DNA from 2 places in the Streptomyces nogalater genome. Region 1 is predicted to be linked to the other one. Evidence: riboswitches for the same ligand, from Rfam matches in the RefSeq annotation. Region 1 holds a riboswitch; the other holds the start of a gene.
The links. Region 1 has a riboswitch for cyclic di-AMP ahead of ABD350_RS11485 (transglycosylase SLT domain-containing protein). Riboswitches for the same ligand answer to the same signal wherever they lie in the genome.

Region 1 (5,843 bases):
GCCGGCGCGGCCGTGGTAACCGATCGGCAGGTGCTTCCAGTTGGGGGTGAGGCTGTCCTCGGCGTCCGGGCGGAAGATCCGGCCGACGTTGCGGGCGTGGTGTTCCGAGGCGTAGAAGTCGACGTAGTCCGCCACCTCGAAGGGCAGGTGCAGCGTCACCTCGGACAGGGGGTGGAACAGCGGCTCGACCGTCGGGCGGTGCGCCGGGTCGGTGACCCAGGAGGTGACGGCCCGCCGTATCTCCGACCAGGTGGCGCGGCCGGCGGCCAGCAGCGGGTTGAGGGTGGGGGCGGCGAGCAGCGCCTGGTGGGGCGAGCCGACCGCCGCCGCCGTGGCGCCCGCGTCGAGGACGTGGTTCCCGAGCCGGACGCCGATCCTCCGCTCCGTGCTGCCGGTGGGCGAGAACACGCCGTAGGGGAGGTTGTGCGGGCCGAAGGGGTCGCCCTCGGGGACGTCGAAGGGGGGCATGGGTGCTGCCTCACTCTCATCCGTGCCATGCATGGCGAAGCGTTCCATGGGGTCGGGCACACGTTACGGCCGACACGCCTGTCATGGGCAGTGGTCCCCGCGCCCGGGGGTTTGCTCGAAAGGGTGCTCGCCCGGGCCGTGACAGTCCGGTGGGTTTTCGCCACCGAGCCCTGCGCGGGCGGCACTTGGGGGCGGGCGGTACGGCGGGAGAGGGGAGCGAGGGATGAGTCGGCGGGGCCCGGGGTCCGTATTCTCTGGGCATGGCATCCACCCCGGCATATGCCCTCATCGCCACTGACCTGGACGGAACGCTGCTGCGCGGCGACGACACCGTCTCCGACCGGTCGCTCGCCGCGCTCGCGCGGGTGGCGCGGGCCGGGGCCCGGCACCTGGTGGTCACCGGCCGCCCTGCGCCACGGGTGCGGCCCCTGCTCACGCGCCTCGGCTGCACCTCACTGGCGGTGTGCGGGCAGGGCGCGCAGGTCTACGACGCCCGGGCGGGCCGGCTGCTGTGGTCGGTCCGGCTGGACCGGGAGCTGGCGGAGACCGCGCTCGGCAAGGTCGAGGCGGAGGTGGGGCAGGTGTACGCGGCGGTCGACCAGGACGGCGAGGACGGGCTCACGCTGATCGAGCCCGGCTACCGGATGCCGCATCCGACGCTGCCCGCGGTCCGGGTCGGCCGGCGCGCCGATCTGTGGGCCGAGCCCATCAGCAAGGTGCTGCTGCGTCACGCCGAGCTGTCCGACGACGAGCTGGCGGCCGTGGCGCGCTCGGCGGTGGGCTCGCTGGCGAGCGTCACCATGTCGGGGCCGGGCACCGTGGAGCTCCAGCCGAGCGGGGTGACGAAGGCGACCGGTCTGGCGCTGGCCGCCGAGCGGCTGGGGATCGGTGCCGAACGGGCCCTGGCCTTCGGTGACATGCCCAACGACATCCCGATGTTCCGCTGGGCGGCGCGCGGTGTGGCCATGGCCGGCGCACATCCCGAGCTGAAGGCGGTGGCCGACGAGGTCACGGTGTCGAACGAGGACGACGGGGTCGCCGTCGTCCTCGAAAGACTGTTCCCGGCCGCCTGACCGCGTCAGGGGCCGGGCGGCCGGTCCGGTCAGTAGGCGCCGAAGACGTTGTCGATCGAGCCGTACCGGTCCGCCGCGTAGTTGCAGGCGGCGGTGATGTTCGCGACCGGGTCGTAGATGTCGAAGGACGTTCCGGCGACGTGGTACGCGTTGAAGGTGGGGTCGATGACCTGGAGCAGGCCCTTGGACGGGATGCCCTTGGCCGCGTTGGAGTCCCAGAGGTTGATGGCCGACGGGTTGCCGGAGGACTCGCGGATGATGTTGCGGTGGATGCCGTTGTAGGTGCCCGGGATGTTCTTCTCGGCCATGATCGCGAGCGATTCGCGGATCCAGCCGTCGAGGTTGTCCGGGTATCCGGCGGGGGTGGTGGCCACCGCCGGGGCCGCGGTGGTGGCGGCGGACGCGCCGGTCGCGCCGATGAGCGGCAGGGCGAGGACGGCGGCGCCGGTGCAGGCGGCGGCGAGGGTGCGGACGAGGCGGGTGTTCCGGGTACGGCGGTGCTGAGCGGCAGCAGGCATCGAAAGTTCCTCTCCGGCGCCTGCGAGGTGAGCTGTCGGGTTCGGGCGGGGAGGTGCCCGGCCGTGCCCGGAAGGAGGCACGGCTTCACCCCGAGCCGTTCCGGTGCGGCGTATGCCGTCCGGCGCGGCGACTTACCTGGGTCCCCCGCTCCTGCCGTACGAATGAGTTCGTGAATGGGTTACGCGGGCGGCGGCAGGATTAGGCGTCCACCCGACGGCCCGGAACGTATGCGAGAGCACATGTCGGGAACAAGTACCGGATTCATACAAGGCGCCATTTGGTCTTGATCGATGTCGTTTGAGGGGCTTGATCCTTTGCGAATGCCAATCCTCAACTCGCCGACGGGGCAAGGCGTGGCGGGGGCGTGGCGGGCGGCGCGGGCGAGCTGGGGCGAGTGACCCAATTCACGAAATGGCAAAAGACTTCAAATCGGACATGGGGGATTAGGGCTATTCAGGCCTGAAGTCCGAGTAGTGGTGGAACCCGGAGTGGGGCGCGCGTCGTTGCCCTGGAGGCCGACGGGGGAGGGGTGAGGGTGAGGAAGGTGTGGAGAGGTCGCGACACGGCATCCGGATTACCGTTAAGTCGATATATGTCCCTTATTACCGTGTGATCAAAACCATGCCGGTCATGGTCCGATACCACCCGGGCTGGACCGGTGGGCGCTATCGGTGATCGAAACAGGACCGGATACGCTGACTTGAGTGATGGCAGCGACCTATCGACAAACCGTGTAATCGCCAGCAGACACCAGCAGACAGGAGACCCCTCGTGACCGTCGTCGGGCCGTTCGGGCTGAGCGTGCGGGACCAGGCTCTCGAAGCCGATGTCCAGGCCGGATTGGCGGCTGTCGAGGAAGGCTTGCTCGATGCCACCAAGAGCGAGGTCCCGTTCATCACCGAGGCCGCGCAGCACCTCGTGCGGGCCGGCGGGAAACGATTCCGGCCACTGCTCGTGATGCTCGCCGCCCAGTTCGGCGACCCGTACGCGCCGGGCGTCGTGCCGTCGGCCGTGGTCGTGGAGCTGACCCACCTGGCCACGCTCTACCACGACGACGTCATGGACGAGGCGGCCGTACGGCGCGGAGTGGACAGCGCCAACACCCGCTGGGGCAACTCCGTCGCGGTCCTCACCGGCGACTTCCTCTTCGCCCGCGCCTCCCAGATCCTCGCCGACCTCGGCCCGGAGGCGGTCCGGGTGCAGGCCCTGGCGTTCGAACGGCTGGTCACCGGGCAGATCCTGGAGACCGCGGGCCCCTCGGACGGCCGCGACCCGGTCGAGCACTACCTGGACGTGCTGGCCGGCAAGACCGGCTCCCTGGTGGCGGTGTCCTGCCGGTTCGGCGCGATGATGTCCGGCGCCGGCGAGCGGGTCGTGGACGTGCTCACCCAGTACGGCGAACGGCTCGGCGTCGCCTTCCAGCTGGCGGACGACGTCCTGGACATCGCCTCCGACTCCCACGAGTCCGGCAAGACCCCGGGCACCGACCTGCGCGAGGGCATCCCGACGCTTCCGGTGCTCCGGCTGCGCGAGCGGGCCGCCCGGCTCGGGCTGGCCGAGGACATCGCGCTGTGCGAACTGCTGGACTCCGACCTCAGCGACGACACCCGGCACGCCCGGGCGCTGGCCGCGCTGCGCGCCCACCCCGCGCTGGAGCAGGCCCGCCGGGACACGGTCCGGTACGCGGAGGAGGCGCGGTCCGCGCTGGCCCCGCTGCCGGAGTGCGGCGCCAAGGCTGCGCTGATGGAGCTGTGCGACGCGGTGGTCCACCGCGCCGGCTGACCCGGCCCGCCCACCCCGTCCGTCCCTCCGGTGGCCCCGCACCCCTCGCATGGCCGGATCCCGGCGTCCCCCGCATGGACGCGGCCTCCCCCCGCGACCCCGGCGACCCCTACGGGTCGTAGGGGGACGCCGCCGTCCGGTGTCATACCGCAGGCGTAGGCGCAGTTGCCTCCGAGGGTTGACGCTTCCGCTCGGCGGATTTGGTCATATGGAAACCGCAGGAATCACCACGACTCATCGATTCGGGTGAGAATGGCGGCTCAGGGTTGACCAGCGTGAGAACAGCCGCCGCCGACGACGGAGGTAAGGCACACATGGCACCGTACGAATCCGACGACGCAGTGGGCGCCGCGCACGAGGACGCCGCGCGGGACGGGGCCCCGCGCTCCGGCCGGCGCAAGGCCGCCCGGTACGGCGTTCCCGTCGCGGTGGTGGGGGTGGCGGCGGCCACGATCGGGCTCGTCCCGGCGCTCGCCGACTCCGGCGACCCCGACCTGCCGAAGATCACCGCACAGCAGCTCATCGAGAAGATGGCCAGGTCGGACGTGCAACAGCTGTCCGGCACCGTGAAGATCACCACCGACCTCGGCCTGCCGGACCTCGGCGGCCTGGAGGACGGCCTGCTCTCCGGCGCGGACCACGGCGGCTCCGGCGACGGCTCCTCCGCCGACCCGCGGTCCAGGCTCACCGAGCTGGCGTCCGGCATGCACACCCTGCGGGTCGCCGCCGACGGCCCGGACCGGCAGAAGATGTCGCTGCTGGAGCGCGGCGCCGAGTACAGCCTCATCCACGACGGCAAGGACGTCTGGGGCTACGACAGCAAGAGCAACGAGGTCTACCACTCCACCGCGGCCGGGTCCGGCAAGGAGCGTCGGGCAGAGCCGCCGGCCACCCCGAAGGACTTCGCCGACGAGGCGCTGAAGGCGGTGGACGACACCACGTCCGTCACCGTCGACGGCACCGCGCAGGTGGCCGGCCGCGACGCCTACAAGCTGCTGATCCGGCCCCGGCAGTCCGGCACCACGGTCGGTGCGATCAGCATCGCCGTGGACGCGAAGACCTGGATGCCGCTGAAGTTCACGCTCACCCCGAGGAGCGGCGGGGCCGCCGTGGTCGACGCCGGCTTCACCCAGGTCTCGTTCGGCCGGCCGGCCGCCTCCACCTTCGACTTCACCCCGCCGAAGGGCGCGCGGGTCACCGAGGAGAAGGACGCGGCGGCCAGGACGCCCGGCCCGGAGCACGACGAGGACTTCACCGAGGGCCTCGGCGGGCTGGACGTCCTCGGCGAGGGCTGGACGTCCGTTGCCACCGTCGACACCGGCGCCAAGGGCGGCCTGCCCACCGGTTCCCAGGGCGGTGACGCCGGCGGCTTCCTCGGCTCGCTCGGCGACCCGGTCTCCGGGAAGTTCGGCAAGGGCACGGTCTTCTCCACCCGCCTGGTCAACGCCCTGATCACCGACGACGGCAAGGTGTACGCCGGCCTGGTGACGAAGGAGACCCTGGTGAAGGCGGCCGACGCGGGGAAGTGACCCCCACCGGGACCGACGAGACGAGGGGAAGCCGATGGACGAACGCGAGCGCGGCGGCCCGCCGGAGGGCGACCCGGCGAGTGTGATCGACACGCGCGGGCTCACCAAGCGCTACCGCGGCGGACAGCTCGCCGTGGACGGTCTCGACCTGACCGTCCCGGCGGGCAGCGTCTTCGGCTTCCTCGGCCCCAACGGTTCCGGCAAGACCACCACCATCCGGATGCTGATGGGCCTGATCGAACCGACCGCGGGCACGGTCAGGCTGCTCGGCCGCCCCATGCCCCGGGCGGCCCGTACGGTCCTCCCGCAGGTCGGGGCCCTCATCGAGGGCCCCGCTCTGTACGGCTTCCTCTCCGGCCGGGACAACCTGGTGCGCTACGACTCCGCCGACCCCACCGCCGACCCGCGCACCCGGCACGCGCGCGTGGCCGCCGCGCTGGACCGGGTCGGCCTGACGGCGGCCGCCGGCAAG
Region 2 (5,843 bases), on a different contig from region 1:
CGGCCGGGGGTGTCGGACAGGCTGGACAGTACCGAGTAGAACAGGTGCGGCATGCCGCCCTCCTGCTGGAGCTGCCGGTCGATCGCGTCCTCCAGGAGGCGGGAGGCGGCGATGTAGGCGCGCCAGGCGCGCTGCTCCTCGGGCGTGAGCCAGCGGGTCGTCATGCCGCCAGTGTAGGTTTGTTTAAAACTTGAACCAAGTCGCCTGCGGACCCGCCCCGCCGCCGGCCCCGCCGCCTCCGGAGGAAAGAGCGCCGATGTCCCTGCCGTACGTGCTGCTGTCCGCCGCCGTCTCCCTCGACGGCTACCTGGACGACACCGGCCCCGAACGGCTCCTGCTGTCCGGCCCGGCCGACTTCGACCGGGTCGACGGGGTACGGGCCTCCGTCGACGCCCTCCTCGTCGGGGCCGGCACGATCCGCGCCGACAACCCCCGCCTGCTGGTCAACTCCGCCGAGCGGCGCGCGGCCCGGCGTGCGGCGGGCCGCCCGGAGTACCCGCTGAAGGTCACCGTCACCGGCTCCGGCGACCTCGACCCGGCGGCGAACTTCTGGCACACCGGCGGCGACAAGCTCGTCTACGCCACCGACCGGGGCGCCGTACGGGCCGCCCGCCTCCTCGGGGACACCGCCGATGTCGTCCCGCTCGGCCCCGCCCTGGACTGGCGGGCCCTGCTGGAGCATCTGCACGAGGTGCGCGGGGTGCGGCGCCTGATGGTGGAGGGCGGTGGCACGGTCCACACCCAGCTGCTCCAGCAGGGCCTGGCCGATGAACTCCAGCTGGTCCTCGCCCCGCTGTTCGTCGGCGATCCGGCGGCCCCGCGGCTGTTCGGGCCGGGCGCCTACCAAGGGGGGCGCCTGCGCCTGCTGGAAACCCGCCGGATCGAGGACGTCGTCCTCACGCGCTACGCGCCCACGGCGCCCGGCTCCGGTACGGCCGCCACCGCCGCCGACCGCCACTGGCTGCGCACCGCCTGTGAACTGGCCGCCCTGTGCCCGCCTTCCCGGACGGCGTTCAGCGTGGGCGCGGTCGTGGTCGCCGCCGACGGCACGGAACTGGCCCGGGGACACTCGCGCGAGGGCGGTGACCCGGTGGTGCACGCGGAGGAGGCGGCGCTGGCGAAGACCGACCCGGCCGACCCGCGGCTGCCCGGCGCCACGGTGTACTCCAGCCTGGAGCCGTGCGCCCGCCGTGCCTCCCGGCCGGCGCCGTGTGCCGAGCTGATCCTGCGGGCGGGGGTGCGCCGGGTGGTCACCGCCTGGCGGGAGCCGGACACGTTCGTCGAGGCGGCCGACGGGACGGGCGTACTGAGGGCGGCGGGGGCACGGGTCGTCGTACTGCCGGAGCTGGAGAATCTCGCGAAGGCACCGAATGCCCATCTGCCGGGCTGAGGGCCGCCCGTCCTGACTGAGACCGTCCCGGGCGCGCATACACCCAGGGCCCGGAATCCTTGGGATTCCGGGCCCTGGGCCTTCAGTAGCGGGGACAGGATTTGAACCTGCGACCTCTGGGTTATGAGCCCAGCGAGCTACCGAGCTGCTCCACCCCGCGTCGTTGTGACTCCAGTGTACGCCATGTGCGGGATGGTTCGCACACCGGTTTCCGCGGCCCCCGTGACGGGCCTCCCCCCGGGCGGTCACGCCCAGGCGGTCGCGGGTGTCACACAAGGTGATCGGGCGAGCGCGCACACATAACAACTGAGTCACCATCAAATCCCGGGTGACTGCTGACGGCTTCTGAGCGCCGGTCAACTTGTCCGGCTTGACGGGATAGTTGCTGATAACTCCACCGGTAAAAACGTTAATGATCAAGGGGACCGGCTTGGAAAGTGACTGTCAGGTCTATTAACGTTCGATAACGCAGCGCGGTCGTCCCAGCCGTCACAAGAGGCGGCTCCGTGCGCACGCGCCGAATCCCGCGAGGGAACCGGGGAACCACCACCTTGGGGTGAATCACGCGGATACCGCCGTGTACTCACGCGAGTCCACGACCGGATATACGCGCGTAGGAGACCTTCCTGCTCCGAACCCGTCAGCTAACCCGGTAGGCGGAGGAAGGAAAGGAGTACGCCCGCGTGGCGTCCAACCGGCCTGGCCCCGAAGCCCCGTCCATACCGGCACAGCACGAGCCCGAACCCGAGACCTTCGGCTACGGCGCCTACCGCGCCGACGAGGGCCCCTGGGAGGAGTGGAACCCCACCGAGGACACCGTCGCCCCGGTCCGCGGCCGGCACCGGGTCGCCAAGCAGCGCGGCGGTTTCGCGCGCAGCTCCACCGTCCTCGGCGTCGGTGTCATGGCCGCGGTCGGCGCGGGCGGCATGGCCAGCGCCAACACCGGCAAGCCGCCGGTCTCCCTCTCCATGCCGGACCTGCCCTCGGTCGGCTCCCTCTTCCAGGACGGCTCCGGTGACGACCGGCCCGCCGAGGCCGCCGCGGCCCCCACGCTCGCCACCGTCGCCGTGGCCTCCGACACGGGCCAGGACAGCGCCGACGCGGGCGAGGTGCTGCGCAACCGGATCATGGCGCAGGCCGAGCAGCAGCAGGGCCAGGCCGACAGCAGGGCCGCCGCGGCCGCGCTCGCCGCCGCCGAGAAGCAGACTGCCGACGCCGCCGCCAAGGCCGAACAGGAGGCCGCCGCCAAGGCCGCCGCCGCCAAGGAGAAGGCGGAGGCCGAGGCCGAGAAGGCGGCCGAGGAGAAGCGGCTGGCCGAGCTGGCCAAGCAGTACGCGCTGCCCACCTCCTCGTACACGATCACCTCGATGTTCGGGCAGGCCGGCTCGATGTGGTCCTCCGGCCACCACACCGGCCTGGACTTCGCCGCCCCCACCGGCACCCTGATCAAGGCCGTGCACAGCGGCACGATCACCGAGGCGGGCTGGGCCGGCGCCTACGGCTACCGCACCGTCCTGACCCTGGACGACGGCACCGAGCTGTGGTTCTGCCACCAGTCCTCGATCAGTGTCTCGGCCGGCCAGAAGGTCACCACCGGCGAGGTCATCGGCCGCGTCGGCGCCACCGGCAACGTCACCGGCCCGCACCTGCACTTCGAGGTCCACCCCGGCGGCGCGCCCGCCGGCATCGACCCGATGGCGTGGCTGCGCGACAAGGGCCTCACCCCCTGACGGTTCCCGCGGAAAGCCCCGACGGTTCTCCGGAAGGCCCTGGCGGTTCTTCCGGAAAGCGGGAATCCTGCGCCGTCGGAGGGATGCGATCGGCCCCCGCCGGCGTTGGCACGTCGTATGACGACACTTCGTAAACTCGGCTCCTCCGACCTTGAGGTCTTCCCGCTCTCCCTGGGCGGCAACGTCTTCGGCTGGACCGCCGACGAGCAGACCTCCTTCGCCGTCCTCGACGCCTACACCGCGGCCGGCGGCAACTTCGTCGACACCGCCGACGTGTACTCGGCCTGGGCCGAGGGCAACAAGGGCGGCGAGTCCGAGACCCTCCTCGGCAAGTGGCTCCAGGCCCGCGGCAACCGCTCGGACGTGGTCGTCGCGACGAAGGTCAGCCAGCACCCCGAGTTCCAGGGCCTGTCCGCCGCCAACATCAAGGCCGCCGCCGACGCCTCGCTGCGCCGCCTGGGCACCGACTACATCGACCTCTACTACACCCACTTCGACCAGCCCGAGGTGCCGGTCGAGGAGATCATCGGCGCGCTGGACGAGCTGGTGAAGGCCGGCAAGGTCCGGCACATCGCCGCCTCCAACATCAGCGCCGAGCGCCTGCGCGCGTCGCTGGAGTTCTCCGACCGCGAGGGCCTGGCCCGCTACGTCGCCGTCCAGCCGCACTACAACCTGGTCTCCCGCGACACCTACGAGGGCCCGCTCCAGGAACTCGCCGCCGCCGAGGGCCTGTCCGCCGTCCCGTACTTCTCGCTCGCCTCGGGCTTCCTGACCGGCAAGTACCGGCCCGGCGCGACGGTGGACAGCGCCCGCGCCGACCGGGCGCAGGAGTACGCGGCCTCCGAGCGCGGCCAGAAGGTCCTGGCGGCCCTGGACGAGGTCGCCGCCGCCCACGAGGCCCCGGTCGCCACGGTCGCCCTGGCCTGGCTGGCCGCCCAGCCGACGGTCACCGCCCCGATCGCCTCCGCCCGCACGCCCGAGCAGCTTCCGGCGCTGCTCGGCGTGGCGGAGCTGAAGCTGACGAACGCGGAGGTCGCGAAGCTGACGCAGGCCTCGGCCTAGTCCGCTCCACGGCGGTGCCGGCCCTCCGTACGGGCCCCTGCGATCAGGTGCGGTACGGGTTGTACGACGGGTTGTACGACGGGTAGGGCGCCGCCGGGTAGCCGTACGGCGCCGCCGGCCGGTACACCGGGGCCGGAGCGGCGGCCCGGCTCGCGTACTCCAGCGCCGGCCGGGCCACGTGCCGCCGCCGCCACAGCTCCTCCAGCAGTTCCCGCTCCCGTACGGTGAAGTCCGCCCCGGCCCTGCCCGCACGCCCGCGCTGCCGCAGGAAGGCGAGCGAGGTGGCGTACCCCTCGTAGCGGGCCACCTCCCGGGCCGCCGGACGGCCGTGGTGGTGCCGGGCGTAGTCCCGGGCCATCCGGCGCGCCCGCATCGACCCCAGCGCGAACGGCTCGCCCGGCCCCAGCCACCCGGCCAGCACATACGCCGGCAGCTCCGCCCGTACGGTGCGCAGCTCCCGCTGCCGGGTCCAGACCGCGAGCCAGGTCACCAGCCCGAACACGGGCACCATGAAGCCGCCGTAGACGGCGAAGAACCCGTACTGCCCGAAGGTGGCCGAGCCGTTCCAGAAGGCGTGCATGCCCATCGCGAGCAGCAGTCCGCACACCGGCAGCAGGACCCGCCGGACGGGCCGGCGCTCGGCGGACAGCGCGGCGATGCCGAAGCCGATGCCGGTCAGCACGGTGAACAGGGGGTGCGCGAACGGGGACATCACGATGCGCACGAAGAAGGTGGCGGCGGTGACGGAGGCGATGCCCCGGTCACCGGTGAGCTGGTCGGTCCCGAAGGCCGTACCCAGGTAGAGGATGTTCTCGGTGAACGCGAACCCGGTGGCGGTGATCCCCGCGATCACCACGCCGTCCACGATCCCGGTGAAGTCGCGTCTGCGGAAGAGGAAGACCAGCAGGACGGCCGCGGCCTTCGCGGACTCCTCCACGACCGGCGCTATCACCGTGGCGCCGAGGGTGTCGGCGCTCGCCGGGTCGGCGGTGGAGGTGGCGATCCACTCGGTGGCGAAGCTGTTGGCCACGATGGCTATCAGCGCCGCCGCGCAGGCTCCCCAGGCGAAGGAGAACACCAGGTTCCGCCAGGGGCCCGGCTCCACCCGGTCCAGCCACCGGAAGGCGGCGATCAGCCAGGGCACCGGCAGCACGGCCAGCCCGAGCCCGACGAGGAACCCGTCCGTGCCGGTCTGCCGCCGCACGAGGGCGAGGATGACCAGCCCGGACAGCGCCAGCAGCGTGCTCGGCGCCCCGTACCGCACCCACCTGCGCTGCCACCAGTGAGGGTGGCGGAGCACACCGTCGCCGGGGCTCGGGGGACGGGTCGGGAACGGAGGACTGATGGCCACGGCATCGACCCTAACGGTGACGGCACGAGGGGCTGAGCGGATTATCGGCCCGGACGGTTCGCCCGTGGGCCTTCCGGTCGGCTATCCGTCCTGGCGGTGCGGTACGCGTCGGAACAGCAGATCGTTCACGACGTGTCCCTTGTCCAGTCCCTGCCCCTCGAAACGGGTCAGCGGCCGGAACTCCGGGCGTGGCGCGAAGCCGCCGTCCGGCTGGGTGTTCTCGAAGTCGGGGTGCGCGGTGAGCACGTCCAGCATCTGCTCGGCGTACGGCTCCCAGTCCGTGGCGCAGTGCAGCAGCGCGCCGGGCTTC

Region 2: it holds a riboswitch for cyclic di-AMP, as region 1 does, so the genes downstream of both, ABD350_RS23310 (M23 family metallopeptidase) here and ABD350_RS11485 (transglycosylase SLT domain-containing protein) in region 1, are expected to answer to the same signal.

Annotation. Positions count from the first base shown of each region.
Region 1 covers NZ_BAAASM010000013.1:41,570-47,412, reverse strand. Annotated here, with positions in the region: gene fahA (fumarylacetoacetase) at 1-468, opposite strand, end outside; gene ABD350_RS11490 (HAD family hydrolase) at 729-1,541, shown strand; gene ABD350_RS11485 (transglycosylase SLT domain-containing protein) at 1,571-2,059, opposite strand; cyclic di-AMP (ydaO/yuaA leader) riboswitch at 2,062-2,242, opposite strand; gene ABD350_RS11480 (polyprenyl synthetase family protein) at 2,832-3,842, shown strand; gene ABD350_RS11475 (LolA family protein) at 4,157-5,371, shown strand; gene ABD350_RS11470 (ABC transporter ATP-binding protein) at 5,406-5,843, shown strand, end outside.
Region 2 covers NZ_BAAASM010000035.1:44,976-50,818, forward strand. Annotated here, with positions in the region: gene ABD350_RS23295 (MarR family winged helix-turn-helix transcriptional regulator) at 1-164, opposite strand, end outside; gene ABD350_RS23300 (dihydrofolate reductase family protein) at 257-1,390, shown strand; tRNA gene ABD350_RS23305 (tRNA-Met) at 1,477-1,550, opposite strand; cyclic di-AMP (ydaO/yuaA leader) riboswitch at 1,896-2,064, shown strand; gene ABD350_RS23310 (M23 family metallopeptidase) at 2,074-3,120, shown strand; gene ABD350_RS23315 (aldo/keto reductase) at 3,238-4,182, shown strand; gene ABD350_RS23320 (PrsW family intramembrane metalloprotease) at 4,226-5,533, opposite strand; gene trmB (tRNA (guanosine(46)-N7)-methyltransferase TrmB) at 5,615-5,843, opposite strand, start outside.